Regions from separate parts of the Faecalibacterium sp. Marseille-P9312 genome, predicted to be linked through region 2. Evidence: predicted binding sites of a transcription regulator. Region 2 holds the regulator's gene; each other region holds the start of a gene.
What was found. Region 2 encodes Rex, which represses fermentation and respiration genes when NADH is low (regulators of the CRP and FNR family bind a similar motif). Its sites were predicted from a motif close to ATTGTTAANNNNTTAACAAT; they were not measured.

Region 1: a site for Rex is predicted at 5,347-5,366, ahead of fucO (lactaldehyde reductase). Genes of this name have one in related genera too.
Region 3: a site for Rex is predicted at 1,787-1,806, ahead of F3G95_RS08660 (butyryl-CoA:acetate CoA-transferase). Genes of this name have one in related genera too.
Region 4: a site for Rex is predicted at 5,913-5,932, ahead of F3G95_RS03520 (phosphoglycerate kinase). Genes of this name have one in related genera too.

The regions. Positions count from the first base shown of each region.
Region 1 is NZ_CABVEW010000003.1:113,350-120,850, forward strand. Features, by position in the region: gene F3G95_RS03285 (heavy metal-associated domain-containing protein) at 1-114, opposite strand, end outside; gene yfcE (phosphodiesterase) at 329-877, opposite strand; gene F3G95_RS03295 (MATE family efflux transporter) at 1,236-2,567, shown strand; gene F3G95_RS03300 (Na/Pi symporter) at 3,012-3,989, opposite strand; gene fucO (lactaldehyde reductase) at 4,129-5,277, opposite strand; gene F3G95_RS03310 (sodium:alanine symporter family protein) at 5,497-6,897, opposite strand; gene F3G95_RS03315 (MoxR family ATPase) at 7,150-7,501, shown strand, end outside.
Region 2 is NZ_CABVEW010000002.1:59,546-67,046, reverse strand. Features, by position in the region: gene F3G95_RS01790 (YgiQ family radical SAM protein) at 1-594, opposite strand, end outside; gene F3G95_RS01785 (DNA translocase FtsK) at 664-3,561, opposite strand; gene F3G95_RS01780 (ATP-dependent Clp protease proteolytic subunit) at 3,694-4,380, opposite strand; gene F3G95_RS01775 (redox-sensing transcriptional repressor Rex) at 4,644-5,285, shown strand; gene F3G95_RS01770 (thymidine kinase) at 5,364-5,966, shown strand; gene F3G95_RS01765 (ABC transporter substrate-binding protein) at 6,446-7,501, shown strand, end outside.
Region 3 is NZ_CABVEW010000009.1:96,624-104,124, forward strand. Features, by position in the region: gene F3G95_RS08655 (AI-2E family transporter) at 1-206, opposite strand, end outside; gene F3G95_RS08660 (butyryl-CoA:acetate CoA-transferase) at 255-1,601, opposite strand; gene coaD (pantetheine-phosphate adenylyltransferase) at 2,118-2,621, shown strand; gene F3G95_RS08670 (acetyl-CoA C-acetyltransferase) at 2,710-3,927, shown strand; gene F3G95_RS08675 (enoyl-CoA hydratase-related protein) at 4,048-4,833, shown strand; gene F3G95_RS08680 (3-hydroxyacyl-CoA dehydrogenase NAD-binding domain-containing protein) at 4,926-5,798, shown strand; gene F3G95_RS08685 (acyl-CoA dehydrogenase) at 5,919-7,088, shown strand; gene acrB (acryloyl-CoA reductase electron transfer subunit gamma) at 7,106-7,501, shown strand, end outside.
Region 4 is NZ_CABVEW010000003.1:159,607-167,107, forward strand. Features, by position in the region: gene F3G95_RS03500 (4Fe-4S dicluster domain-containing protein) at 1-1,303, shown strand, start outside; gene F3G95_RS03505 (pilin) at 1,542-2,033, shown strand; gene gpmI (2,3-bisphosphoglycerate-independent phosphoglycerate mutase) at 2,109-3,635, opposite strand; gene tpiA (triose-phosphate isomerase) at 3,736-4,506, opposite strand; gene F3G95_RS03520 (phosphoglycerate kinase) at 4,590-5,798, opposite strand; gene gap (type I glyceraldehyde-3-phosphate dehydrogenase) at 6,269-7,300, opposite strand; gene F3G95_RS03530 (hypothetical protein) at 7,497-7,501, opposite strand, start outside.

The DNA.
Region 1 (7,501 bases), on a different contig from region 2:
CGTGTGGGAGGAAGTCACCTTCTCCACCTGCGCAGTCTTGCGCACCACCTCGTTGACATGGCTCTCGCACATGCCGCACATCATGCCGTCTACTTTCAGCGTCGTCTGAACCATTGGTCAGCACCTCCTAAAAATCGTTATCCACTGGGCAGACTGCACAAGCCGCCCGTGTGTTTTTCGTCATTTTGTTAGTTTTGCCTAACTTTTTATGGGAAACAAAAGGCCGTCGGCCCCGCGCACCCCTCCGCGCCCGAGACAAAAGACCCTGTTTTTTCTGTTTCCGTCTTCATCATACCACACCGGTATGGTAATTGCAAGTGCCGGTTCCTCACAGTACACGGGTGTGGTATATTTCTCCCGTCTCTACGTCTTTCCAGTAGAAGACGCCGTTTTCCAGGATCATATAGCTGTGGGGACTGTTTTCCTTCGGGATGCTCAGGGAGCCGGGGTTGAGGCAGACGTTCCTCTGCCCGAACTCCGTCCACGCCGGGACGTGGGTGTGGCCGTGGAGCAGGATGTCCCCTTCGGCCAGCGGCGGCGGGTTCTTTCCATTATAGATATGCCCGTGGGTGGCATAAATGAGCTTTTCGCCCGCCGGGAGGATGCAGTAATCCGCCATCACCGGGAGATCCAGCACCATCTGGTCCACCTCGGCCTCGCAGTTGCCCCGGACGCAGCAGAGTTTGTTTTTCAGGCCGTTCAGCATCGGGATGACCTCTTTCGGCGCGTAGTCCCGGGGCAGGTCGTTCCGGGGGCCGTGGTAAAGCAGGTCGCCCAGCATCAGCAGCCGGTCAGCCCCCTCCCGCTCAAAGGCCTCCACCATCTTTTTGCAGTAGTAAGCCGACCCGTGCAGGTCGGACGCGATCATCCATTTCATGGCGCTTTTCCTCCGTTTCTGTCTGGCTTTATTGTATCACGAAATGGCCGCTTGAAAAGCCTTTTGTGAAAAGTCATACTTTTCACTTGACAATCCACCCGTTTCGTGGTATCCTATCGCAGGCCGGTCAGAAAGGCACCTCCCGTGCTGCCCTTTCCGGCCCGCATCCCGGTGCCGTCCGGCGGCGTCCCGTAACGCCGCTTTTGCGATGCACCGTATTTCTCAGCACTTCAATAAAACCCGTGTGGATTTTTACAGCATAGATGTTTGCTACTTTTCGCCACACAATGGCCCGCTTCAAGCCGCCGTTGTGTGGCTTTTCTTGTGCGGAAATTTCAGGAAAGGAAGCTTTTTCCCCATGAACGATACTTTTATGAAGACGAAGCCGGTGTTCCCGCTGCTGGTGTCGATGGCTCTGCCCAACGTCATCTCCATGCTGGTGAACTCGCTGTACAACATCGTGGACAGCCTCTTCGTGGCCCAGATCAACGAGCAGGCCATGACGGCCCTCTCCCTCGTGTTCCCCATCCAGAACTTCGTGAACGCCGTCGCCATCGGCTTCGGCATAGGCATCAACGCCCTTGTCGCCCTCTACCGGGGCGCAGGCGACCACGACAGAGCGGACACCGCCGCCACCCACGGCATGGCCCTCTCGGTGCTCCACGGCATCCTCTGCACGCTGGCAGCTACCGCTGTCATGCCCGGCTTCCTGGCCCGGTTCACCGCCGACGGCACCATCGTCTCTATGGGCGTGACCTACTCCACCATCGTCTTCCTGTTCGCTACCGTGAACATGGCCAGCCTCGCCTTTGAGAAGCTCTTTCAGGCCGTGGGCCGGATGAAGCTCACCATGATCGCCCTCATCTCGGGCTGTGTCTGCAACATCCTGCTGGACCCCGTCCTCATCTTCGGCCTTGGCCCGGTGCCTGCCATGGGCATTGCCGGCGCGGCGCTGGCTACCGGCATCGGACAGGCCGTCGCTCTCGTCATCTACCTCGTGGTCTACAGCACCACCGAGTCGCCCGTCCATCTGCGCCGGAAGGCCCTGCGGCCTGACCTCTCTCTCGAAGGCCGTCTCTACGCCATCGGTGTGCCTGCCATCCTGAATCTGGCCCTGCCCTCCCTGCTGGTCACCTTCCTCAACGGCCTGCTGGCGGCCTTCTCCGAAAGCTATGTGGTGGTGCTGGGCATCTACTATAAGCTCCAGACTTTCCTCTATCTGCCCGCCAACGGCATCGTGCAGGGAATGCGCCCCCTCATCGGCTACAACTACGGTGCAAAAGAGCACGCCCGGGTGGCAAAGCTCTACCAGCTCACCCTCGGCATGAGCGCCGTCATCATGGCGGCAGGCACCGTCATCTGTATGGCCGCTTCCGCGCCCCTCATCGGCCTGTTCTCCTCCAACCCCGAGACCATCGCCATCGGCCAGACCGCCCTGCGCATCATCTGCCTCGGCTTTGTGGTGTCGGCGGTGTCCACCACCTCTTCCGGCGCGCTGGAAGGTCTGGGCAAGGGTGCGGCCTCGCTGGTCATCTCCCTCTGCCGGTACGTCATCTTCATCATGCCGCTGGCGTGGCTGCTCTGCCGCCAGCTCGGCCCCACCGGCGTCTGGCACGCCTTCTGGGTCACGGAAGTGCTGTCGGCTGTCATCGCCTTTGCGGTGTATCGGAAGAGCGTTGTTAAGAAGTAACCTGCCCATAGGCGAAAGCCTCTCCCTTTGGGAGAGGTGGCTGCGAAGCAGCCGGAGAGGGCAAGCCCGTTTTCCAAGAGAATCCACACAGCGATAAGCATTGGCTTTTGTCAGAGCGATGCCATCGCCGTGTCTGCGCTTTTCCGTCAGCATCCTTGCCCTCTCAGTCGCTGACGCGCCAGCTCTCCCAAAGGGAGAGCCATTGGCAGGCCGGTCAACTCTGAACTGACCGCTGAAAGCTCAATATGGCATAAAATAATAGTGCCCTGCTACAGAGGGCAGCAGCTACGGAACAATGTCCCATGTCAAGCTGTTGTGAGTCTCTGTAGCAGGGCACTACTGTTTATGATAGATTAAACTTTGTTCATTCAGACGAAGCCTGTCCGGCTCGCCAGAGGCTCCCCCCTTGGGGGAGCTGTCACGCCTACGGCGTGACTGAGAGGGCTACTCTTCCGGCACCAGCGCACACACCAGCCGCACCATCCACGGCAAAAACGGCAGCCAGAGCAGGGCGCAGCAGACGTTGAAGGCGGTGTGGGCATTGGCGATCTGCCGGGAAATGACTTCCAGCTCCGGGCCTTTGGGGGAGATAAGCTCCACCAGCCGGACGAACCAGGGCAGCAGCACCGCCGCCAGCAGGCTCCCGCTGAGGTTGAAGCAGCTGTGGGCCAGTGCGGCGCGGGCGGCGTTCTTTCCCTGCCCGATGCAGGCCAGCAGGGCCGTGACCGTCGTGCCGATGTTGTCGCCCAGAAGGACCGGCACCGCCCCGGCAAGGCCCAGCACGCTGTGGATGCCGTCCGGCCCGGCCTGCCGGGCCACGTTCTGCAGCAGCGCGATGGTGGCCGAACTGCTCTGCACCACCATGGTCATACAGAGGCCCAGCAGGATGCCCAGAAGCGGCGACTCCTTCACCCGGGTCATCCAGTCGAGAAAGACCGTCTGCCCGGCCAGCGGCTGCAAAGCCCGGCCCAGGATGTCGATGCCCTCGAAAAGCAGCCCGAAGGAGAACACCGCCTCTCCCACGGCCTGCCAGCGGGGCCTGCGGGCCACAAAGTCGAGGAGAAAGCCCAGAAACAGCACCGGGTATACCAGCGTCTGGACATCGAAGGCGATGAGCTGTGCCGTCATGGTGGTGCCGATGTTGATGCCGTAGATGACGGCCACCGCCCGGGGCAGTTCCAGCAGCCCGGCGCTGACAAAGCCGATGACCATCACCGTCGCCGCAGAGCTGCTTTGGAGCACCGCCGTCACGGCCAGCCCGGTGAGGACGCCCAGCAGCGGCGTGGCCGTCAGCCGGGCCAGCAGCCGCTTCATGGCGTCACCCGCCGCCCGCTGCAGGGCGCGGCTCATCCTGTCCATCCCGTAGAGGAACATCGCCAGCCCGCCGAACAGCGCAAAGAGCATCTCCATCCCCTGCTCCATCCGCACACCCCCTTGTCCGTCAGTGTATGAGGGGTGGACGGGCAGTATGACGGGAAGCCTCTGGCGAGCGAATGCGAGACTGAGAGATTATTTTACAGCAGCCTGTATTTTTTATAAGGGCAAAGCGCTCCGACTCAGATCACAGCTGGCTCTTGTACAGCTCCACGATCTCCTCCACGCTGGTGTCGCGGGGGTTGCCGGGACGGCAGGCGTCAGCATATGCGGACTCGGCGAGGAACTGGATGTCCTCTTCCTTCAGGATGCCGTTCAGGTTTGCGGGGATGCCCACGTCAGCGCTCAGCTGCTTGACAGCGGCGATGGTGGCATCTGCGGCCTGTGCGTCGTTCATCTCGTCGATGCCCTTCACGCCCATAGCCTTGCCGACGGCACGATAGCGCTCACCGGCGACGGTCTTGTTGTACTCCAGACCCACCGGCAGCAGGATCGCGCAGGCCACGCCGTGGGGAGTGTCATACAGAGCGGACAGGCCGTGTGCCATGGAGTGGACGATGCCCAGACCCACGTTGGAGAAGCCCATGCCGGCGATGTACTGGCCCAGAGCCATGCCCTCGCGGCCTTCCGGAGTGTTCTGGACAGCGCCGCGCAGGTTCTCACTGATGAGCTTGATGGCTTCCAGATGGAACATATCGGAGATGGTGCAGTGGCCCTTGGTGATGTAGCCCTCGATGGCGTGGGTCAGAGCATCCATACCGGTGGCGGCAGTCAGGCCCTTGGGCATGGAGGCCATCATATCGGGGTCAACCACAGCGATCTCGGGGATGTCGTTGGTATCGACGCAGACGAACTTGCGCTTCTTCTCCACGTCGGTGATGACGTAGTTGATGGTGACTTCAGCGGCAGTACCGGCAGTGGTGGGGACTGCGATGGTAAAGACGGCGTGCTTCTTGGTGGGAGCGACGCCTTCCAGAGAGCGCACATCGGCGAACTCGGGATTGTTGATGATGATGCCGATGGCCTTTGCGGTGTCCATGGAAGAACCGCCGCCGATGGTCACGATGCAGTCAGCCTCTGCGGCCTTGAAAGCGGCCACGCCGTCCTGCACATTGGCGATGGTGGGGTTTGGCTTGATCTCGCTGTAGACGGTGTAGGCGAAGCCTGCAGCGTCCAGCAGGTCGGTGACCTTCTTGGTGACGCCGAACTTGAGAAGGTCGGGGTCAGAGCAGACGAAAGCCTTCTTGTAGCCGCGGGCGGTCAGCTCGGGAACGATGTTCTCGATGGCGCCGTGGCCATGATAAGAAATAGTATTCAGAACGATACGATCAGCCATTGGTAAAACCTCCTGATTTTGCGCCCCGCCGGGCGGCGGGTACGACTCTCTTTGCTTCTACTTTACCACTTTGTTAAAATTTGTTCAATATCAATTCTTATGATTTCCATGAAATTTTTATACTTTTTTGAGTTTTTGCAGAGAAAGTAGACAAAATCAAAGGGTTGCTGACAGCAAAGCGCCCTCCGGCGCGGGCCGGAGGGCGCTTTGAATCATTCTTTACTTTCCTGCGCCCTCGCCCGCAAAGAACTCCTTCGTGAGCTTTGCCACCGTGCCGGACAGCAGGAGCAGGGCCATGAGGTTCGGGATGCTCATCAGTCCGTTGAAGGTGTCGGCGATGCTCCACAGCAGGCCCAGATCGACCGTCGCGCCCAGAATGGACACGAAGGAGTAGACCACGAGGAAGGGGCCGACCACCTTGTCGGTGTGGAACAGGAACTCGATGCACCGGGAGCCGTAGAGGCCCCAGCCGATGATGGTGGAGAATGCAAAGCTGCAGAGCGCCACCGCCGTAAAGATGGACGACCAGCCGCCGTAGGTGGCCGTGAAGCCGGAGATGGTCAGCTCTGCGCCTGCCGCACTGCCGTAGCCCACCGGCACGCCGCTGCACAGGATGACCATGGCGGTCAGGGTGCAGATGACGATGGTATCAGCGAAGACCTCGAAGATGCCGAACATCCCCTGCTTGACCGGCTTGTGGGTATCGGCGCAGGCGTGGGCGATGGAGCCGGTGCCGAGGCCGGCCTCATTGGAGAAGATGCCGCGGGAAACGCCCTTCTGCATACTGAGGAAGATGCTGCCGATGGCACCGCCGGTGAAGGCCTGCGGGTCAAATGCACCGCCGACGATGGAGGCCAGCACCGCCGGGAAGCGCCGGTAGTTGATGACCACGACACCCAGCGCCAGCACGACGTAGAACAGCGCCATGAACGGCACCAGCTTTTCGGTGACACTGCCGATGCGCTTGACGCCGCCCAGCAGCACCATAGCCACCATCATGGCCACCACCACGCCCACGACGAGGTTGACCGTGGGCAGGATGCTGTTCAGGCTGCTGCCGTAGGCCAGCAGGGCCGAGTCGATGGCTGTGACGATGGTGTTGACCTGGGTGGCGTTGCCGGTGCCGAAGACCGTCAGCACGCCGAACAGCGAGTACAGCACCGCGAGGAACTGCCACCGGCTGCCGAGGCCGTTTTTAATATAGTACATGGGGCCGCCCACCAGCTCGCCGTTTTTGTTCCGCTCGCGGAAATGCACGGCCAGCGTCACTTCGGAGAATTTGGTACACATGCCCAGCAGGGCCGAGCACCACATCCAGAACACCGCGCCCGGCCCGCCGATGGCGATCGCGCCCGCCACACCGGCGATGTTGCCGGTGCCGACGGTAGCGGCCAGCGCCGTACACACTGCCTGGAACGGAGTCATCGCGCCGTCGGAGGCATCCTTTTTGCGGAAGATGCGGCCAATGGTCGTTTTGATGGCATAGGGGAATTTCCGGAGCTGCAAAAAGCCTGTCCGCACACTGAGCAGCAGGCCCACGCCGATGATGCAGACCATCGCCGGGATGCCCCAGATAAAGCTGTTGACCGCCTGATTGACGGCCGTGATGGTTTCGAGCATACTTTTACGCCTTTCTTTTTCACTTTGACACAACGAAAATTATTTTATCGTATTTTAAGCGGCCTGTCAATTTACTTTGAACGTGAAATCTGCACGTCCCGACTGAAAGTTTGTTAAAATAGCTTCACCTTTATTTTCTCTGCTTCTTTGCCGCTTTTTTGCCCGCCAAAGCCCTACACAAACCGCGCGGGTTGTGCTATGATAAGGGTGAAATTTCGGTTTGGCACTGCCAACCGCAAGGAGATGTCATAGATGTCTGAAACATCTGCTCTGATGGATACGCTGCGGCAGGAAGGGGTCTCCCCCGACCTGCTGCGCGCTGTGGAAGAATACCGTACCGCCCACCCGCTGGCGGAGGCCCTGCGCCCCCGCATCCCCTCCCCTGCCTTCGTCTACTACGGCAGAGAGGTGTGGGAACAGGCGCTGGCCGCCCTGCTCTGCGGCGAAAATCTGCTGCTGGCGGGCGGCAAGGCCACCGGCAAGAACGTGCTGGCCGAAAACCTCGCCGCCGCCTTCGGACGCCCCGCGTGGGACATCTCGTTCCACGTCAATATGGACGCGGCGTCCCTCATCGGCATGGACACCTTTGAGGGCGGACAGGTCA
Region 2 (7,501 bases):
CACATCGGTGATGCTCTCCACCGGCTCCCCTGCCGCCAGACGGCGGGCAATTTCCACGGTCTGGTGTTCCCCCATGCCGAAGCTGATGATGTCCGCGCCAGAGTCCTCGGCGATGCTGGGCAGGACGGTGTCCAGCCAGTAGTCGTAGTGGGCAAAACGGCGGAGCGAGGCTTCCAGACCGCCCAGAATGACGGGCAGGTCAGGGTATGCCTGCTTGGCAAGTCTGGTGTAGACGGTGGCGCTGCGGTCGGGCCGTGCGCCGCCCTTGCCGCCGGGCGAATACTCGTCCTCCGCGCGGGGGATCTTTGCGACGGAATAGTGACTCACCATGCTGTCCACGTTGCCGCCGCCGATGAAGAAGCCGTACTTCGGCTTTCCGAACCGCTTGAAGTCCTCGCAGTCGGTGTAGCGGGGCTGAGCCAGCACGCCCACCTTGTAGCCCTCGGCTTCCAGCAGGCGGCTGATGATGGCGGTGCCAAAGCTGGGGTGGTCCACATAGGCGTCGCCGCCCACCACCACGAAGTCCAGCTGGTCCCACCCCCGGGCCTCCATGTCGGCCCGGCTGATGGGGAGAAATTCGGTGTAATGTTCCATAGTTATCCTTTTTCTTTCATGATGCCTGCCCTATACAGCAGGGCTCTATTGCTTCCGAAATCAAAAATTTTATTCATCCGGCTGATTCATCTGCATTTCCAGCCACTGCTGGCGGCTGATGAGGACAGCGCGGGGCTTTGCGCCTTCGTAGGGGCCGATGATGCCCTTTTCTTCCATCTCGTCCATGATGCGGGCGGCGCGGGCATAACCCAGCTTGCAGCGGCGCTGCAGCAGGCTGGTGGACGCCTGGCCGGCGTCGATGACCACCTCCACGGCCTGCTTGAGCATCGGGTCACTGCCGCCCTCCTCGTCGGAGTCGGCAGAACTGCTGCCCTTCTTGCCGTCCTGGATGGCGTGTTTTTCCATGGCCTCTATCATGGCCTCGTCGTACTGGACGGTGGCGCTCTTCTTGATGAAGTCCAGCACACGGCTGATCTCCTCATCCCGCACAAAGGTACCCTGGATACGGGTGGGCTTGGGTGCGCCCACGGGCATGAAGAGCATATCGCCCATGCCCAGCAGCTTTTCGGCACCGGCACCGTCGAGGATGGTGCGGCTGTCCACCTGACTGGACACGGCGAAAGCGATGCGGCTGGGGATGTTGGCCTTGATGAGGCCGGTGATGACGTCCACGCTGGGGCGCTGGGTCGCCACGATGAGGTGCATACCGGCGGCGCGGGCCTTCTGGGCGATGCGGCAGATGGAGTCCTCGACATCCTTGCCGACGACCATCATCAGATCGGCCAGCTCGTCGATGATAATGGCGATGTAGGGCATCTTCTCGAGGTTCGGGTCCGCTGCCGCCAGCTTATTGAAGGACTTGATGTCGCGGACGTTGTTCTCCGCGAAGAGGTGGTAGCGGCGCTCCATCTCCTGCACTGCGCCGCCCAGTGCGCCGGCCGCCTTGCGGGGCTCGGTGACGACGGGCATCAGCAGGTGGGGGATGCCGTTGTACTCAGCCAGCTCGACGACCTTGGGGTCGATGAGCAGGAGCTTGACATCCTCGGGGCTGGAGCGGAACAGCAGGCTCATGATGATGCTGTTGACGCAGACCGATTTACCGCTGCCGGTGCTGCCCGCGATGAGCAGATGGGGCATCTTGCACAGGTCGGCCACCTGGGCCACGCCGGCGATGTCCTTGCCCAGCGCAATCCCCATCGGCGAGGTCATCCGCAAAAAGCTCTGGCTCTCGAAGACGCTGCGGATGTAGACCGGCGTTTTCTTATGGTTCGGCACCTCGATGCCCACGGCAGGCTTGCCGGGGATGGGTGCCTCCATGCGGACATCGGCCACCGCCAGGTTCAGGGCGATGTCGTCCGCCAGCGAAGTGATGCGGCTTATCTTGACGCCCGCCATGGGCTGGACTTCATACCGGGTGACCGACGGGCCGCGGGAAATATCCAGCACACGGGTGCGGACGCCGAAGCTTTCCAGCGTGTCCACCAGCTTCTGGGCGTTGGCTTTCAGCTCGTCTTCCGCGCCGGAGTCGCTTTCCTCCGGGGCGCGCTCGAACAGCTCGATGGACGGGTACTGATACTGGAAACTCTCCTCCGTCTCGGCCTCTTCGGCGGGGGCGTTCGCGGCCTGCTCCTCGGAGACAGCAGGCTTTTCCATGGCGGCTGCCACCAGCGTATTCAGGTCTTTTTCCTCCACCGGGTCGCTGGTGATGCTGATCCAGCCGTCCTCATCCGGCTCAGAGCGGAACGCCACCGCATTCTCGGCGCTGACCGGCTGCGGGGCCGGTTCCGGAGTCGGGGTCAGATCATAGAGTGGGATGCCGAAGGAGAGCGGCGGCTCAGGCGCGGGCTGCTGTTCCGGCTCTTCTGCCGGGGCGGCGGGCGTGACGGTAGGTGTCACCGTCGGCTCGGGCTGGGCCGTGAAGAAATCCTCGGCGGCGGTATCCACAGCGTCCGGGACGATGGGAGTCACGGTGGCGTGGATGGGCGCACGGCGGAGCGGGTCCATGCCGAAGGTGCCGCCGGGGCCGAGGATGATGGGCTCGATGGGCTCACTGCCGCCCTCGGTGACGGTGGTATGGTCAGGGCCTAGATCAATATCAAAGGGCGCACGGGGCCGGGACTTTTCCACCTGTACAGGGGCAGGCTCGGGCTGAGGCGGGGTCTGCACTTCCGGTGCGGGCGCAGGGGCAGGCTCTGCCTGTTCGCCGCCCTGCATCACCTGATGGCCCCAGTGGAAGACGCCAGCCAGCCAGCCGGGAGGCTGGATATGGAAGGCGGGCGCGGCAGGCTCTTCGCCGCCGCAGCAGTCCTCGCCCGCTTCGTCTTCCGGCAGGTCGTCGTCATAGTCCTCGTATTCCTCTGCCGCGGCCTCCTCGGCGGCGCGTTCTGCCAGACGCTCGGCCCGGCGGGCGGCATTCTGCTCGTGGACGGCAAGGCCCTTTTCGTGGACGCTGCCGCCCACATTGCAGAGCCACTGCCAGCACTCGGCGGGCGTAACGTCAAAAATGTACAGGCTGGCGCAGGCCGCCAGCGCCGCCATGACCAGATTGGCGGCGGGTCTGCCGCAGAGCAGCAGGAGCGTCCCGCCCAGCACAGCGCCCAGCGCACCGCCCGAGAGCCATGCGCTCATACCATTATGATAACAGGCGGCAGTCATCTGCGCGGCGGTCTGGTCGGTGGGGATGTCAGAAAAGACGATGACCGTGCCGCTGGCGAAGATGAGCCCCAGCGTAAGCTTGGCGATATGGGGCAGCAGGTCTTCGCCCCGGGTGTAGAGGATGGCCAGATAACACAGCGCCGCGCCCAGCACGAAGCTTCCGCAGCCGAACACGCCGAACAGGACATCGTGCATCGTGCGCCAGGCCGAGCTGCCCGGCACGAAAGCCAGCGCCATGAGCACCAGCCCCGCAAACAGGGTGATGAGCCCCGCGGGCATCCGGTCCTGTGTCCGGTTCTTGCGGCGCGAGGCTGTGCTGCGCCCGGAGGTCTTGCGTTTTCTCTTTGCCATGTTTCCTAAAACCCGTTCCTTATTTTATATCATGAAGCAGGGCGCGCTCAGGGCGGCTCTGTCGGTGACGATGGAAGAATTTCGATACGACTCGATTCTTTCATTGTACCACGGGAAAAGTCAAATGGCAATTTATTTCCCCTCGATTTCTCGGTAGAGCCATGCCAGCGCATCCGACAGCCCGCCCAGCTCGTCGATGAGCTTTTCCCGCACGGCTTTTCGGCCATCCAGCACGGTGCCGACGTCCATGACCAGCTCGCCCGTGCGCATCATCAGCTCAGTATAGCGCTTCTCCGAGATGCCGCTGTGGGACGCCACAAAGCCGGTGATGCGCTCCTGCATCTGCTCGAACCAGCGCATGGTCTGCGGCACGCCCAGGATCATGCCGGAATGGCGGACGGGGTGGACCGTCATGGTGGCAGTAGGCACGATGAAGCTCCGCTGGGCGCTGACGGCCAGCGGGATGCCGATGGAGTGGCCCCCGCCCAGCACCACCGCCGCACTGGGCTTGGAGATGCTGGCGATGAGCTCCGCCAGCGCAAGCCCCGCCTCCACATCCCCGCCCACCGTATTGAGCAGGACCAGCAGGCCCTCAATGGCGGGGTCTTCCTGCACGGCCACCAGCTGGGGGATGACGTGCTCATACTTGGTGGTCTTCTGGCCCTGGGGCGCTTCCACATGGCCCTCCACCTGGCCGATGACCGTCAGGCAGTGGATGGCGTGAGCTCCCCGGGTGCGGTAAACGCTGCCCATATCCTCGATCTGCTCTTTTTCCAGCCGCTGCTGCTCCACGGGGATGTTCTTCTCTTCCTGTGACATTCTGCGCATCCTCCTTTTTGCTTCATTTCAGCTTGTCCGGCATTCCTGCCGGTTATACTTCGGTAAAGATTTCTTTTCTTTCTCAAAAAAATGTGCCAAATGGTTTGACATTCTCTCTTCGCGCTGTATACTTTATACTAGAGATAAGATTGTCAAATATGTATCATTATTGTACAAGAAAGTACAAATCTTTTGCCGGAGCACCCTGCCGCTGCGCACTTCTCCCCGGCAATGCTGCGGATAAAAAGAAAGGAGACCCCCCTATGAACACTCCCGGCAAAGCTTCTCTGCCCGTCATCAAGCGCCTGCCCAAATACTATCGCTACCTGCGCACCCTGAAGAACGACGGCATCACCAGCATCTCGTCCCGTGAGCTGGCCGCCCAGATGGGTACCACTGCCTCTCAGGTGCGGCAGGACTTCAACTGCATCGGCGACGTGAATGGCCGTCAGGGCATCGGCTACTCGGTGGAGAACCTGCTGAGCATCCTTGAGCATCTGCTCTTTGGCAACGGCGACCTCCTGCCCACCATCCTCATCGGCTGCGGCCGTCTGGGCAAGGCTGTGAGCCGCTTCATCACCACCGACACCAACGGCTACAAGCTCATCGCCGCCTTCGACAACGCCCCCGACGAGGTGGGCAAAGAGATCAACGGCATCCAGATCTTACACATTGATGAGCTGGAAGCTTTCTGCGCCGAGCACCACCCCGAGGTGGCTGTGCTCTGTCTGCCCCGCAGCGGCGCAGAGGAGATCAGCGGCCGTCTGGTGGCTCTGGGCATCCAGGGCTTCTGGAACTTCTCCCACTACGATCTGTCTGTCTCCTACCCCGACGTGGTGGTGGAGAATGTCCACCTCGGCGACAGCCTGATGAGCCTGGGCTACCGGCTGCGCAATCAGGACTGAGCAGATACGATCGATAATACAGGCCCTCTCCGTCAGGCTTTGGCTGAGAGAGTCCTTTCATGAGGAGACTTTTTCGATATGGCAAAGCTTTATTTCCGTTACGGCGCAATGAACAGCGGCAAGAGCACCGCGCTGATGCAGGTGGCTCACAACTACGAGGAGCAGGGGATGCGGGTGCTCATCCTCAAGCCGAAGGTGGACACCAAGGGCAGCGGCGACCTCGTGAGCCGTCTGGGCGTCCGCCGCCCTGCCGACCTGCTGGTGCCGCCGGACATGGACCTGGTGGAGGCCGTCCGGGCCGCCAGCAGCGAGGGCCGGCCTCTGGCCTGTGTGCTCTGTGACGAGAGCCAGTTCCTCACCGCAGAGCAGGCCGAGCAGCTGTTTATGGTGACGGTAGAGCTGAACATCCCCGTCATCTGCTACGGCCTGCGCTCCGACTTCTCCCTCAAGGGCTTCCCCGGCTCCACCCGGCTTCTGGAGCTGGCTCACACCATCGAGGAGATGAAGACCATCTGCACCTGCGGCCGCAAGGCCACCTGCAACTGCCGCAAGGTCAACGGCCGCTTCGTCTTTGAGGGCGAACAGGTAGCCATCGACCTTGAGAACGACGTCCAGTACGTCAGCATGTGTCCCCAGTGCTATTTCCGGGAGCGCAGCGCTTTCTACGCTGCCCGTCGGTGACTCTTTTCCCTGATTTTATGCCGTCCGCACGCCGGACGGCATTTTTGTATCTTTTCTGCATCCGTGATATATCAGTCGCGGCCCGATTCGCGCGTTTTTTGCGCTATTGATATATCAGCTCGGGGCCGGAACTTTCTGTTATCGTCGCTTTTGATGTATACAACGCTCTTTCAACAAATTTTGCCTCGGCTACAAAATTCTTGCAATTCAGGCCAATCTTCTCCTGTTGCATCCCAGTTTTCTATGCAAATCGTTGAAGTATACAAGTTGCACAGTTTTTCGGTCCAAGTTTATTCATTATGGCAATGACGTCAAAAGCGGGCAAAAAATAAGCGCAATATTTGTACGTTTTCTGCCGCTATCACTACAATTTGCATCTTTCTTTTTTTTCTTGCCTTTGGTATTATATTTGTATACAACGGATGCTTTGCAGAGGCGTCCGTGCAAGAAGATGTTTTCTACATAGGAGGAGAACGAAAATGAGCAAGGCAATTTCTCGTCGTGACTTTCTGAAGGTCTCTGGCGCTGTGGGTGCTGCCGGCCTGCTGGCCGCCTGCGGCGGCTCCAGCAACGCTGGTTCTACCGCCACTTCCACCGCTGCTTCTTCCGCAGCAGCTTCCGTGGCCGGCCTGTCTTCTGACCCCGTCACCCTGACCATGAGCTGGTGGGGCGGCGAGTCCCGTCACAACGCTTACCAGGAGGCCATCAAGGCTTTCTCTGCTGAGCACAGCACCATCACCGTCAACCCCACCTTCGCTGCATGGTCCGGCTGGGAGGACACCATGTCCACCAAGTTCGCAGGCGGCGTCGCTGAGGATGTCTGCCAGATCAACTGGAACTGGCTGTACAACTACTCCAAGAACGGCCAGACCTTCATCGACCTGAACAGCGTCTCCGAGTACCTGGACCTGACTCAGTGGGATGAGGCCAAGCTGGCTGCCTGCAACGTGGCAAACGCTCAGCAGTGCGTGCCTGTCTCCATGACCGGCCGTATCTTCTACTGGAACAAGACCACCTTCGACAAGGCCGGCATCTCCTTCCCCACCACTCTGGACGAGCTGATGGCTGCCGGCAAGACCTTCCAGGAGAAGCTGGGCGATGACTACTATCCCCTGCACCTGGGCGCATACGACCGTATGATCCTGATGGTCTTCTACCTCGAGTCCAAGTACGGCAAGGACTGGGCCGACCCCTCCACCTCCACCCTGAACTACGATGCCGACCAGATCGCTGAGGGCATCGACTTCATCAAGAGCCTGGTCGAGGGCCACGTCATCATGAGCCTGCCCACCTACTACGGCTCCAACGGCGACAACGCCGCTCACCAGTCCACCGAGTGGATCACCGGCAAGCTGGCCGGCTGCTTCGAGTGGGACTCCTCCGCTACCAAGTACGCTGACGCTCTGGACGAGGAGAACAAGGCTGGCTTCACCGTGGGCGAGGAGATCAAGTTCGGCGATTACAACGGCGGCTTCTCCAAGGTCTCCATGGGTCTGGCCATCACCAAGACCTGCGAGCATCCCGCAGAGGCAGCT
Region 3 (7,501 bases), on a different contig from region 2:
ATGGTGTTGCACACCGGCTTGAGCAGATAGGCGATGACGGCACCGTAGATGAAGGGCATCAGGATGCCGGTCACCTTGGAGACCGCGTCGCCGAACCCGTCGAAGCGGTAGATGAAGAAGAAGAACAGGATGCTTAGACTTATCGCACCAAAGCCCGCGAGCATTCCGTAGAGATAGGGCTTGATGTGCGGCTTTTTGTCCATCATGTGTGACTCCATTCCTGCCGCAGACGGCAGGAGCCGGTACGGCGATGTTTAGATTTTGTTGCTGCGGCGCCAGATGTGCATCTTCTCGGCCTCTTTGATAAGCTCCTCGCGGAAGTCGGGGTGTGCCACATTGATGAGGGCTTCGGCCTTCTCCCAGGTGGTCAGACCCTTGAGGTTGACGCAGCCGTATTCGGTGCAGAGGTAATGCAGATTGGCACGGGTATCGGTGATGATGCTGCCGTTTTCCAGCGTGGGACGGATGCGGCTCTCGAGCTGACCGGTCTTCTTATTAAAGAAGGTAGAGGACAGGCAGATGAAGCTCTTGCCACCCTTGGAAAGGTATGCGCCCAGCACGAAGTCCAGCTGGCCGCCTGCACCGGAAATGTGCTTGACGCCGGCGCTCTCCGCATTCACCTGGCCGAACAGGTCGATGTCCACCGCATTGTTGATGGAGATGAAGTTGTCCAGTGCGGAGATGCTGCGGATGTCGTTGGTATAATCGACGGGAGCAGACATACACTCGGGGTTGTTGTTGAGGTAGTCGTACATCTTCTGAGTGCCGGCACCGAAGGCGTAGACCTGACGGCCCTTGTCCAGCTGCTTGTGTGCGCCGGTGATCTTGCCGGCCTTGGCGATGTCCACGAAAGCGTCAACATACATCTCGGTGTGGACGCCCAGGTCCTTCAGATCGCTCTGGGCGATGAGGCTGCCGATGGCGTTGGGCATACCGCCGATGCCCAGCTGCAGGCAGGCACCGTTGGGGATCTGCGGCACGACGAGGTTTGCGACCTTCAAATCGACCTCGGAAGCGGGGCCGGCAGCGGCCATCTGGCCGATGGGCGGATTGTCGCCCTCCACGATGCCGGTGACCTGGGAGATATGGACGCAGTTCTCCATACCGCCGAGGCAGCGGGGCATATTGGTGTTGACCTCCACGATAATCTTCCTGGCCTTCTCACAGACGGCACCCAGATGGGAAGCGCTGGGGCCGAAGTTGAAGTAGCCGTGCTCGTCCATCGGAGTCACCTGGAAGACGGCGATGTCCAGCGGGTCGGGACTCTCGCGGTAGTAGCGGGGCAGCTCCGAATAGCGGATGGGGGAGTAGAACGAGAAGCCCTGTGCGATGGCTTTGCGCTCGATGCCGCCCATGTGCCAGCTGTTCCAGGTCATGTGGGCAGCGGGGTCGTCGATCTGGAAGATCTCAGGCACCCACATCAGGATGCCGCCGCGGAAATTGACGTTCTCCAGTTCGGGCAGGCGCTTGGCAAGGGCGGCGTCCACAGCCACGGGGGTGTTGACGCACCAGCCGTAATCCACCCAGTCGCCGCTCTTGACCAGAGAAGCAGCCTGCTCGGCAGTCATCTTTTTCTGGGCATACATTTCCATGAAATCCATTATAAACCATCCTCTCCTTTAAGAACATAAAAGAATTGTAAATTTATTATTCACAATTCTACGGGACAAAATCTTAGCCGGAAATTTACCGTTTCTTTCCAGTCCGGACACTGTCTTATCACACCCCGGCGGTATCCTTGGGGTCGGCAGGACAGGAGCCTCCAGCAGCGGCACACCTGCACAGCTTAGTTATAACATTAACAAACATTATAATCAAGCCCTCTTCCGCGAAAAAATGCTTTGCAGGACAATTTGACTAAATTTCTTAGGTATTTGTGGCGATTGTTTGGTATAGCAAAAACAATTTTTTTCGAAAAAGTACTTGATAAAATTTTGACGATATGGTTTACTAAGGGTGTACCAAGATGATGCGCCCCAGTGCAACGTTGATTGACTAAAAATTAACGATATTGCGATGGCGATGCGGCCTGGTACTTGAAGCAGGAACTGAAAAGTGCTATCATGGCAACACCAAATGCGCTTTTCCAAAGCGCGCAAATAAAGGAGACCATATCGATGGCAACAGCAGTTTACCCCGGGTCCTTCGACCCGGTCACGAGAGGACATCTCGACATCATCAAGCGAGCTGCAAAGATAAACGACCAGCTCATTGTGGCAGTGCTCATCAACAGCGCAAAGAACCCTCTGTTCACCGTAGAAGAACGGGTGGCGCTGCTGCGGGAGTGCTGCAAGGACATCCCGAATGTGACGGTGGAGAGCTTCGACGGCCTGACCGTGGAGTTCGCCAAGAAGCGCCACGCTTCGGTGATGGTGCGGGGTCTGCGGGCGGTGACGGATTTCGAAAACGAGATACAGCTCGCCCAGACGAACCACGCACTGATGCCCGGCATCGAGACGATGTTCCTTGCCACCAGCATCAAGTGGAGCTACCTTTCCTCCACCATCGTCAAGGAGGCTGCCCGCTACGGCAGCAACATCTCCAAGTTCGTGACGCCCAACGTAGAGAATGCCATCCACGCCAAAGTGGAGCAGCTCCGGGCGGAAGGAAAGACGATCTGATACCTTTTATAATGCAGAAAGGCCCTCGGGCTTTTTGATAAATAGTTTTACGAAACCCCGAAACAGATAAATTCAGGAGGCTATTAACATGAAGAAAATTGTTATCGCATCTGCTTGCCGTACCGCTATTGGTAAGTTTGGCGGCACCCTGGCAAACGTCCCTGCTGCAGAGCTGGGCTCCATCGTTATCAAGGAGGCCCTGAACCGTGCTAACGTGAAACCCGAGCAGGTCGATCATGTTTACATGGGCTGCGTCATCCAGGCTGGTCTGGGCCAGAACGTCGCTCGTCAGGCTTCCCTGAAGGCTGGCCTGCCCGTCGAGACTCCTGCTGTCACCGTCAACGTGGTCTGCGGCTCCGGTCTGAACTGCGTCAACATGGCTGCTCAGATGATCGAGGCCGGCGATGCTGACATCGTGGTCGCAGGCGGCATGGAGAACATGGATATGGCTCCCTTCGCAATGATGAAGGGCCGCTACGGCTACCGCATGGGCGCTCCCATGGGCAAGAGCGAGATCGTGGATACCATGGTCAACGATGCTCTGTGGGATGCCTGCGGCTTCAACAAGCACATGGGCATGACCGCTGAGAACGTCTGCACCAACGAGACCTATCAGAAGAAGTACGGCTACAGCCCCATCACCCGCGAGATGCTGGATGATTTCGCTTACCACAGCCAGCTGAAGGCTGATAAGGCCATCAAGGACGGTGCTTTCAAGGATGAGATCGTTCCTGTTGTCATCAAGGGCAAGAAGGGCGATACCGTGTTCGATACCGATGAAGGCCCCCGTCTGAGCGCTCCCGAAGTGCTGGCAAAGCTGAAGCCCGCCTTCACCAAGGACGGCATCGTCACCGCTGCAAACTCCTCCGCTATCAACGATGGCGCAGCTGCTCTGGTCATCATGAGCGAAGAGAAGGCCAAGGAGCTGGGCGTGAAGCCTCTGGCTACCTGGGTCGCAGGTGCTCTGGCAGGCGTCGAGCCTGAGGTCATGGGTCTTGGCCCCATCGCTGCTACCAAGAAGGTCATGGCTAAGACCGGCCTGACCGTTGCTGATATGGACCTGGTCGAGGCCAACGAGGCATTCGCAGCACAGTCCATCGCAGTCGGCGAGGCTCTGGGCTTCGATAAGGACAAGCTGAACGTCAACGGCGGCGCAATCGCTCTGGGCCACCCGGTCGGCGCTTCCGGTGCTCGTATCCTCGTCACCCTGCTGTACGCTATGAAGCATCGTGGTGCTCACAAGGGTCTGGCTACCCTGTGCATCGGCGGCGGCATGGGCTGCGCAACCATCGTCGAGATGGACTAATTTCCCTTTGAAGGGTCACTCCGGATATTGATACAGCCCGGACAGTGGGCGAGACCGGAGACTTGCCCCTTGTCCGGGGGCTGTTTTGAATAAGATATAACCTGAATGGAGGTTTTCACAATGGCATTTGTAAAAACCGAGGTGCAGGGCGCAGTCGAGATCATCACCATCGACCGCCCGAAGGCACTGAACGCCCTGAACCCCGAAGTTCTGGCAGACCTGAAGGCTGCTTTTGAGGCAGTTGACCAGTCCGCCATCCGCTGCATCGTCCTGACCGGCGAAGGCGACAAGAGCTTCGTGGCAGGCGCTGACATCGGCTCCATGAGCACCATGACCAAGGCCGAGGGCGAGGCTTTCGGCAAACTGGGCAATGATGTGTTCCTGATGATCGAGAGCTTCCCCATCCCCGTCATCGCAGCCGTCAACGGCTTTGCACTGGGCGGCGGCAATGAGCTGGCTATGAGCTGCGACATCCGCATCTGCTCCGACAACGCTGTGTTTGGTCAGCCGGAAGTCGGTCTGGGCATCACCCCGGGCTTCGGCGGCACCCAGCGTCTGGCACGTCTGGTTGGCATGGGCATGGCAAAGCAGCTGGTCTACTCTGCACTGAACATCAAGGCTGACGAGGCTTACCGCATTGGCCTGGTCAACGCAGTGTATCCGCAGGCTGAGCTGATGGAGAATGTCCTGAAGCTGGCCAACAAGATCGCCAAGAACGCTCCCATCGCCGTGCGCAACTGCAAGAAGGCGATCAACGACGGCATCAGCCTCCCCATCGAGAAGGCTGTCGAAGTCGAAGAAAAGCTGTTCGGCGACTGCTTCGAGACTCATGACCAGAAGGAAGGCATGGCCTGCTTCCTGAGCCGTGAGAAGCCGAAGCCCAAGGCAGTGTTCACCAACAACTAAACTAAACCATAACGCCTCTGCAGCGCCTCCCCGGAAAGGGGAGGCACGGAGAGGCACTACATTCAAAAGATATAATAAAGGAGAGATTTCCCATGAAGATCGGTGTTATCGGTGCTGGCACTATGGGCCAGGGCATCGCAAAGGCATTTGCTCAGGTCGAGGGCAACACGGTTGCTCTGTGTGACATCAAGCAGGAGTGGGCCGAGAATGGTCTGGCAAAGATCAAGAAGGGCTATGAAAAGCTGGTCGCTAAGGGCAAGATGACTCAGGAGAAGGCTGACGCTATCGTCGCTGCTATCACCCCGGGCCTGAAGGAAGACCTGTGCGCTGACTGCGACCTGGTCGTTGAGGCTGCTTTCGAGGATATGAAGGTCAAGCAGACCACTTTCGGCGAGCTGGATAAGATCTGCAAGCCCGAGTGCATCTTCGCTTCCAACACCTCTTCTCTGTCCATCACCGAGATCGGCAAGGGTGTCAGCCGTCCTCTGGTCGGTATGCACTTCTTCAACCCCGCAGACCGCATGAAGCTCATTGAGGTCATCGCTGGCTGCAACACTCCCGCTGAGACTGTCGAGAAGATCAAGGAGATCTCCGTTGCCATCGGCAAGCAGCCGGTCCAGGTCAACGAGGCTGCCGGCTTCGTCGTCAACCGCATCCTGATCCCGATGATCAACGAGGCTGCCTTCATCAAGATGGAGGGCGTTTCCAACATCGCCGGCATCGACACCGCTATGAAGCTGGGTGCCAACCACCCGATGGGACCCCTGGAGCTGGGCGACTTCATCGGCCTGGACATCTGCCTCGCCATTATGGACGTCCTGTACAAGGAGACCGGCGACAGCAAGTATCGTGCATGCCCGCTCATCCGTAAGATGGTCCGCGGCGGCAACCTGGGCTGCAAGTCTGGCAAGGGCTTCTACGTTTACAACGCAGACCGCACCAAGACCCCTGTCGACGAGCTGTAAATTAGTTTGAAATTTCTCTCGGTCGTCCCGAAGAAAACGGCCGGGAGGAATTTGTTTGCACAGGACATGAGTGTAGCTGCCCTGTGCTGAAAGAAAAACATCCGTTAGGAGGATATAGCGATGGATTTTACTCTGTCCAAGCAGCAGCAGATGGTGCAGAAGATGTACCGCGAGTTTGCTGAAAACGAAGTCAAGCCTCTGGCAAAGAAAGTCGATGCCGAAGAGTATTTCCCCAAGGAGACCGTCGAGAAGATGGGCAAGCTGGGCATGATGGGCATTTACTTCCCCACCTCCGTTGGCGGTGCAGGCGGCGACGTCCTGTCCTACGTCATGGCTGTTGAGGAGCTGAGCAAGGTCTGCGGCACCACTGGTGTTATCGTTTCCGCACACACCAGCCTGTGTGCAGCACCTATTTATGAGAACGGCACTCCCGAGCAGAAGGAAAAGTACCTGCCCAAGCTGTGCAGCGGCGAGTGGCTGGGTGCTTTCGGTCTGACCGAGCCGGGCGCTGGTACTGATGCTCAGGGCCAGCAGACCACTGCTGTGGAAGATGGCGATTACTGGGTGCTGAACGGCTCCAAGATCTTCATCACCAACGCAGGCTACGCTGACGTGTTCATCGTCATTGCTGTTACCGATAAGGTCCTCGACAAGAAGGGCCGTCCCACCAAGCTGTGCTCCGCTTTCATCGTGGAGCGTACCGACCCGGGTTTCTCCGTCGGTAAGGCTGAGGATAAGATGGGCATCCGTGGTTCTTCTACCTGCGAGCTGATCTTTGAGGACTGCCGCATCCCGAAGGACCGTATGCTGGGCGTGCGCGGCAAGGGCTTCCAGCTGGCTATGGCTACTCTGGACGGCGGCCGTATCGGTATCGCTTCCCAGGCTCTGGGCATCGCCGAGGGCGCTCTGCAGGAGACCGTCGCTTACGTCAAGGAGCGCAAGCAGTTCGGCCGCAGCATCTCCGCTTTCCAGAACACCCAGTTCGAGCTGGCCGAGATGAAGGCCCGTATCGAAGCTGCAAAGTATCTGGTCTACGCTGCCGCTCTGAAGAAGCAGGAAGCTATGAATGGTGCAAAGGTCCGCTACAGCGTCGAGGCTGCTCAGGCTAAGCTCATCGCAGCCCGCACCGCAAGCGACGTGACCCGCCGCTGCCTGCAGCTGTTCGGTGGCTACGGCTACACCCGTGACTACCCCATCGAGCGCATGATGCGTGATGCCAAGATCACTGAGATCTACGAGGGCACCAGCGAAGTGCAGATGATGGTCATTTCCGGCGCGCTGCTGAAGTAAGGGAGGCAAGATTTACAATGAAAGCAATCGTTTGTGTAAAGCAGGTTCCTGATACCTCCGGTAAGGTGGCTGTCAAGGCGGATGGTACTCTGGACCGTGCCTCTATGGCAACCATCACCAACCCCGATGACCTGAATGCTCTGGAGGCCGCTCTGAAGCTGAAGGACGAGACCGGCTGCGAAGTCGTTGTCGTCACCATGGGTCCCCCGCCGGCCGAGGGTATGCTCCGTGAGCTGCTGGCCCGCGGTGCTGATAAGGCTGTTCTGGTTTCTGGCCGTGAGTTCGGTGGTTCTGATACCTTCGCAACCAGCCAGATCCTCGCTGCCGCTGTCAATAAGATCGGTGTCGGCCCCGAGGACGTCGTGTTCTGCGGCCGTCAGGCAATCGACGGTGATACCGCACAGGTCGGTCCT
Region 4 (7,501 bases), on a different contig from region 2:
CGTCGTCTCCGGTCTGGAGGACGCTTCCATCGCCGATAAGTATTATGACCCCCCGCTGGTGAACGTCATCAAGTTTGCCTGCAACCGCTGCCCCGAGAAGCTGGTCAAGGTCTCCGACCTGTGCCAGGGCTGCCTCGCACACCCCTGTATGGAAGTCTGCCCCAAGAAGGCCATCACCTGGGAGAGCGGCCGTTCCACCATCGACCAGGAAAAGTGCATCAAGTGCGGCCGCTGCGTCGGCGTCTGCCCCTACAACGCCATCGTCAAGACCGAGCGTCCCTGCGCCGCTGCCTGCGGCATGGGTGCCATCCACTCCGATGAGCTGGGCCGCGCCGAGATCGACTACAGCAAGTGCGTGTCCTGCGGCCAGTGTCTGGTCAACTGCCCCTTCGGTGCCATCGCCGACAAGGGCCAGATCTACCAGCTCATTCAGGGCTTCAACCGCGGCGACCGCATCTACGCCCTCGTCGCTCCCGCCTTCATCAACCAGTTCCCGGGCCTGGCCTCCACCGGCAAGCTCAAGGCTGCGCTGAAGGCTCTGGGCTTCTACGACGTCGTGGAGGTCGCCATCGGTGCCGACCTGTGTACCGTGGATGAGGCCCACGACTTCCTGGAGGAGGTCCCCAACAAGCTGAACTTCATGGCTACTTCCTGCTGCCCGGCATGGAGCATGATGGCAAAGACCGCCTTCCCGGATCTTGCAAAGAACATCTCCATGACCATGACCCCCATGGTCTTTACCGCCCGCATGATGAAGCAGGCCGACCCCGAGGCCCGTATGTGCTTCATCGGACCCTGCGCCGCCAAGAAGCTGGAAGCTTCCCGCCGCACCGTCCGCTCTGATGTGGACTTCGTGCTGACCTTCGAGGAACTGGCCGGCATCATCGAGGCCAAGGACATCGACGTGGCCAACCTCGAAGTCGACCCCGATGAGATCGATCTGGTCCACGCTTCCGGCGCAGGCCGCGGCTTCGCACAGTCCGGCGGCGTCGCCAAGGCTGTCGCCGACAAGGTCAAGGAGTGGCACCCCGATATGGACGTCAAGATCGCGTCCGCACAGGGCCTCGCCGAGTGCAAGAAGCTGCTGATGCTGGCCAAGGCCGGCAAGTACAACGGCTACCTGCTGGAAGGCATGGGCTGCCCCGGCGGCTGCATCGGCGGCGCCGGCACCATCGCCGACCCCGCCCGCACTGCTGTCGCGCTGAACAAGTACGTCAAGGAGGCTCCGTTCCAGGACCCCGAGCAGAGCCCCTTCATGACCAGCATCCACGTGCTGAAGGACGACCCCGACTTTGAGGTCTGAGTTTTCCTGACTTCTGCCGCTTCCCGTCTGCCGGGAGGCGGCTTTTTTGTGTCTTCGGCAAAGTCTGCATTTTTTTCTTCCATAAGATGTGTCTTATGTGAAACATTTTTGTGAAAGACTCACAAGCCGGATTGACTTTTTCTTCTGAATATGTTATTTTTGCGATGACAAATTCCTTCGCGTTCCGTTTTGGAACGCACAGAGCCGTCTCTGCGGCTGGAAAGGTCGATTCTTGAATATGACGAAATCTTTGAAGCATACGGGCAGACGCACCGGGGCGGTCCTCGTCTCGCTGCTGCTGCTCCTGACGCTGGCGGTCAGTGCCAGTGCCGCCGCCGTCAAGATGACGGTGGGCGTCCGGTTCTGGCGGGAGTCCGGGGACAAGGAGTCGATGGCCGACAGTGCCGTGGACACCACCCGCGAAGCTACCCTTACCCGCCAGCCCAACGGCACCTTCACTCTCGAGCTTCCGGTCAAGCAGCTCTCTTCCATGAACATGACCGGCCGTCTCACCGGCATCGCCATCGGCGAGGTGAACTATGACGGCACTCTGAGCGGCGACCTGTCCGACGGCACCGCCGTGCTGACCCTCAAGAACCTGCCCGCCTCGGTGCTCACCGGCAGCGATTCCAGCAAAGCGCTGGCCGTGACCTGCAGCATCAAGATGGACACCATCCTTCTCGGCGACATCTCTACCAGTGCGAAGATGTCCATCTGGGTCGAGCGCTGAAAAGCCAAACAGCACAAAAAGCGCCCCGCAGCTCTGTTACGAGCTGCGGGGCGCTTGCGTTGTTTCAGAAAAGGTTTACTCGGCGATGATGCTCTTGCCGGTCATCTCTGCCGGGACGGGCAGGCCGATATAGGGCAGCATGGTGGGTGCGATGTCGGCCAGGCAGCCGCCCTCGCGCAGCTTCACATCGCCGCAGCCGATGGCCACGAAAGGCACGACGTTGGTGGTGTGGGCGGTGAACGGAGTGCCGTCAGGGTTCTTCATCTTCTCGGCGTTGCCGTGGTCCGCGGTCAGGAAAGCGCAGCCGCCAGCGTTCAGCACAGCGGTGACGACCTTCTCGACAGCAGCGTCCACAGCCTCAACGGCCTTGACAGCAGCCTCAAAAACGCCGGTGTGGCCGACCATATCGCAGTTTGCGAAGTTCAGGATGACCACGTCGTACTTGCCGCTCTCGATGCGCTTGACGCACTCGTCGGCGACCTCGGGGGCGCTCATCTCAGGCTTAAGGTCGTAGGTGGCGACCTTCGGGCTGGGGATGACACAGCGGTCCTCGCCCTCGTAGGGAGCCTCAACACCGCCGTTGAAGAAGAAGGTGACATGAGCGTACTTCTCGGTCTCGGCGATGCGCAGCTGGGTCTTGCCGTTCTCGGACAGGTACTGGCCCAGGACGTTCTTCAGCTCAACAGGAGGATAAGCGACCTCGCAGTTGGGCATGGTGGCGTCATACTCGGCCATGCAGACGTAGTGGACCTGCTTGCGGCCGCCGCGGCGCTCGAAGCCGGTGAAGGCGTCGTCGCAGAAGATGCGGGTCATCTGACGGGCGCGGTCGGGACGGAAGTTCATGAAGATAACGGTGTCGCCGTCCTGCACACGGCCACCCTCGCAGGTGACGCAGGGCAGAACGAACTCGTCGGTCTTGTCGTCGGCGTAGGATGCCTCGATGGCCTCCTGCGCGTTGGCGGCGTGGTTGCCCTCGCCGTAGACGAAGGCAGCGTAAGCCTTCTCCTCGCGGTCCCAGTTGTTGTCGCGGTCCATGGCGTAGTAACGGCCGGAGACGCTGGCGATCTTGCCGATGCCCAGCTCGTCCAGCTTGGCCTGCAGATCGGCAAGGAAGCCCTTGCCGGAGTGGGGGTCGGTGTCACGGCCATCGGTGATGCAGTGGAGGTAGACTTCCTTTGCCCCCATCTGCTTTGCCATTTCCAGCACACCGAACCAGTGGTCAGCGTGGCTGTGGACACCGCCGGTACCCACCAGACCCATCAGGTGGATCGCCTTGCCGGCGTCGATAGCAGCCTTCATGTTCTTGACGAGGACGGGGTTCTTGAGCATCTCACCGTCGCGGATGGACTTGGTGATGAGGGTCAGCTGCTGGTAGACGATGCGGCCGGCGCCCATATTGGTGTGACCCACCTCAGAGTTGCCCATCTGGCCGTCGGGCAGGCCTACAGCCATGCCGGAAGCTTCGATGGTGGTCATAGGATATTTTGCCATCAGAGAATCAAGGAAAGGCTTCTTGGCTGCAGCCACGGCGTTGCCGTAGGTCTCGTTGGGGGTCCAGCCAAAGCCGTCCATGATGCAGAGCAGAACAGGTTTCTTGGACATAAAATAGGATCTCCTTTGAAAATTCAACAAACAGCGCCCGGCTCCCTGCCGGAAATGCGGCGCAGCCGGGCGCAGAGAGAACGATTTTACCGCTCAGGGCTTAGCCCTTGGTGGCAGCGTTGACGATGACAGCAAAGTCAGGAGCCTTCAGGGAAGCACCGCCGATGAGGCCGCCGTCCACGTCCTTCTTGCTCAGCAGCTCCTCGCAGTTCTTGGCGTTCATGCTGCCGCCGTACTGGACGGTGGTAGCCTCGGCCACGGCTTCGCCGTAGACCTCGCCGATGACCTTGCGGATCTGAGCGCAGACTTCCTCAGCCTGGTCTGCAGTAGCGGTCTTGCCGGTGCCGATGGCCCAGATGGGCTCGTAGGCGATGACGACGTTTGCCATCTGCTCGGCGGTGACATCGCGCAGGGCGATCTTGGTCTGCATCCGGACCAGCTCCTCGGTGACGCCCTCCTCACGCTGCTGCAGGCTCTCGCCCACGCAGATGATGACCTTCAGGCCGGCGTTCAGAGCGGCCAGAGCGCGCTTGTTGACGGTCTGGTCGGTCTCTGCGAAATACTGACGGCGCTCGGAGTGGCCAACGATGACGTACTCGACGCCCAGATCCACCAGCATATCCGCGCTGATCTCGCCGGTGAATGCGCCGGACTTCTCGAAATGGACGTTCTCGGCACCGACATGGATGTTGGTACCCTTGGTCTTTGCCACAGCAGTGACCAGGTCGGTATAGGGAGTGCAGATGACGACCTCGCAGGATGCGTCCTTGACGGCGGGGATGAGCTCGTCCACCAGAACAGCAGCCTCGGAGGCGGTCTTGTTCATCTTCCAGTTGCCAGCAATAATGGCCTTGCGCTTTGCCTTATCCATGATACGTTCTCCTTACCTTATTTACCTTTATAAATAAAAGATGCGGCGGCGAAACAGCCGCCGCACCGTTCATGATGCTGTGATTATGCGTTCTGGATGACTGCGATGCCGGGCAGCTCCTTGCCCTCCAGGTACTCCAGAGAAGCGCCGCCGCCGGTAGAGATGTGGGTCATCTTGTCGCCCAGGCCCATCTGCTGGACAGCTGCTGCGCTGTCGCCGCCGCCGATGACGGTGGTAGCGTCGCTCTCAGCCATAGCCTTGGCCACGGCCAGAGTGCCGGCAGCCAGAGTCGGGTTCTCAAAGACGCCCATGGGGCCGTTCCAGACGACGGTCTTGGAAGCCTTGACAGCGTCGGCGAAGAGCTTCATGGTCTCGGGGCCGATGTCGCAGCCTTCCATGTCAGCCGGGATAGCGGTGACAGGGACGACGGTGGTCTCGACAGGAGCGTCGATGGGGTCGGGGAAGTTCTCGACGCAGGCGGTATCGACGGGCAGGAGCAGCTTGACGCCCTTCTCCTGAGCCTTTGCCATCATCTCCTTGCAGTAGTCCAGCTTGGAGTCATCGCACAGGCTCTTGCCGACCTCATAGCCCTGAGCCTTGATGAAGGTGTAGGCCATGCCGCCGCCGATGATGAGGGTATCGACCTTCTCCAGCAGGTTGGAGATGACATTCAGCTTGTCAGCGACCTTTGCGCCGCCCAGAATGGCGGTGAAGGGACGGACGGGATCGTTCACGGCATTGCCGAGGTACTTGATCTCCTTCTCCATCAGGTAGCCGACAGCGGTGTCCTTGATATAGTCGGTGACGCCTGCGGTGGAGCAGTGTGCGCGGTGGCAGCTGCCGAAGGCATCGTCAACGTATGCGTCTGCCAGAGAAGCCAGATCCTGAGAGAACTCAGGCAGGTTCTTGGTCTCTTCCTTGCGGAAACGGGTGTTCTGCAGCAGGACGACGTCGCCGTTGTTCATGGCAGCGACAGCAGCCTTTGCGTTCTCGCCCACGACGTTGTCGTCGTCAGCAAAGACAACGGTCTTGCCCAGCTTTGCGCTCAGAGCCACAGCAACGGGAGCGAGGCTGAACTTTGCCTCGGGGCCGTTCTTCGGCTTGCCCAGATGGCTGCACAGAATGACCTTCGCGCCGTCATTGACCAGCTTCTGGATGGTGGGCAGAGCCGCATTGATGCGGTTCTCGTTGGTGATGACACCGTCCTTCATGGGGACGTTGAAATCACAGCGGACAAGGACCTTCTTGCCGCAGTAGTTCTGATCGTCGATCGTCTTTTTACCTAAACCCATAGTGATTATTCTCCTCTCAATTCGTTCTTCGGAATCGAATTTCGCTCACTCTCGGGGTCTTAGCCCCTATGACACTATTATAAACAAAATATGTGTGTATTGCAAGGACGGGAGATGGATAATTTATTAACAAACTTTTCCCGTGATATTCGGGAATTGTGTCTATTTTGACAGTAGTCCGGCCGGCTGCCAAAACGCCGCAGGCGGTCTCCCCTCCTGCGGCGCTTGAAACGATCCACTTTAATCCCGACGGAACAGGTCGCGGGTGTGGACCTTGTCCTACGACACAAATGCAATAAACTGCGGTATTGGCTTTATTGTATCATGAAGCGGATGAGGTGGCAAGTATCAACAAACAAAAACACCCTTCCCCTGCGGCGTACCGCAGAAGGAAGGGTGTCAAACTCACGGATCAGTCTTCCCGCTTATTCAGCAGGACACCTCAGGTACTTTTGAGCGTAGAGCTGTGATTAGCAGTTCTCAGCGAAGTACTTAATGGTACGGACCATCTGAGAGGTGTAGGAGTTCTCGTTGTCGTACCAGGACACGACCTGAACCTGATAGGTGTCGTCGTCGATCTTAGCGACCATGGTCTGGGTAGCGTCGAACAGAGAGCCGTAACGCATACCGATGACGTCGGAGGAGACGATCGGATCCTCGTTGTAGCCGAAGGACTCAGAAGTAGCAGCCTTCATAGCAGCGTTGATGGACTCCTTGGTGACGTCCTTGCCCTTGACGACTGCGACCAGCAGGGTGGTGGAGCCGGTGGGAACAGGCACACGCTGAGCAGAGCCGATCAGCTTGCCGTTCAGCTCGGGGATGACCAGGCCGATGGCCTTAGCAGCACCGGTGCTGTTGGGGACGATGTTCTGTGCGCCAGCACGAGCACGGCGCAGGTCGCCCTTGCGCTGAGGACCATCCAGGATCATCTGGTCGCCGGTGTAAGCATGAACGGTGGTCATGATGCCGGAGACGATGGGGTAGGTCTTGTTCAGGGTGTCGGCCATGGGAGCCAGGCAGTTGGTGGTGCAGGAAGCAGCGGAGATGACCTGATCCTCAGCGGTCAGGGTCTTCTCATTGACGGAGTAGACAATGGTCTTCAGGTCGTTGCCTGCGGGAGCAGAGATGACGACCTTCTTAGCGCCAGCCTGGATGTGAGCCATGCTCTTCTCCTTGCTGGTGTAGAAGCCGGTGCACTCCAGAACGACATCGACGTTCAGCTCGCCCCAGGGAGCGTCCTTTGCGTCCTTAACAGCGTAGATCTTGATCTCCTTGCCGTCGACGATGATGGAGTCCTCGGTAGCCTCGACGGTGTGCTTGCCCTCGCCGATCTTGCCGCAGAAGGAACCCTGAGCGGTATCGTACTTCAGCAGGTGAGCCAGCATCTTGGGGCTGGTCAGGTCGTTGATCGCGACGACCTCGTAACCCTCAGCATCAAACATCTGACGGAAAGCCAGACGGCCAATACGACCAAAACCATTGATAGCAACTCTAACAGCCATGTTAATAGTACCTCCTAAATGTTCTTACCCTGATTCGGATAATTCACGGTACTCTTATTTTAGACCAAAACGGCCAAACTTTCAAGTGCCTGCCAAAAAATTAACAAGTCGTTTTCATACTTTTTTGCTTTTGTACTATTTTCTCAGGGAATGGGGTGCTGTTTTGAGCAATTCAACCAAGCGGCTGCTGACGCATTTATG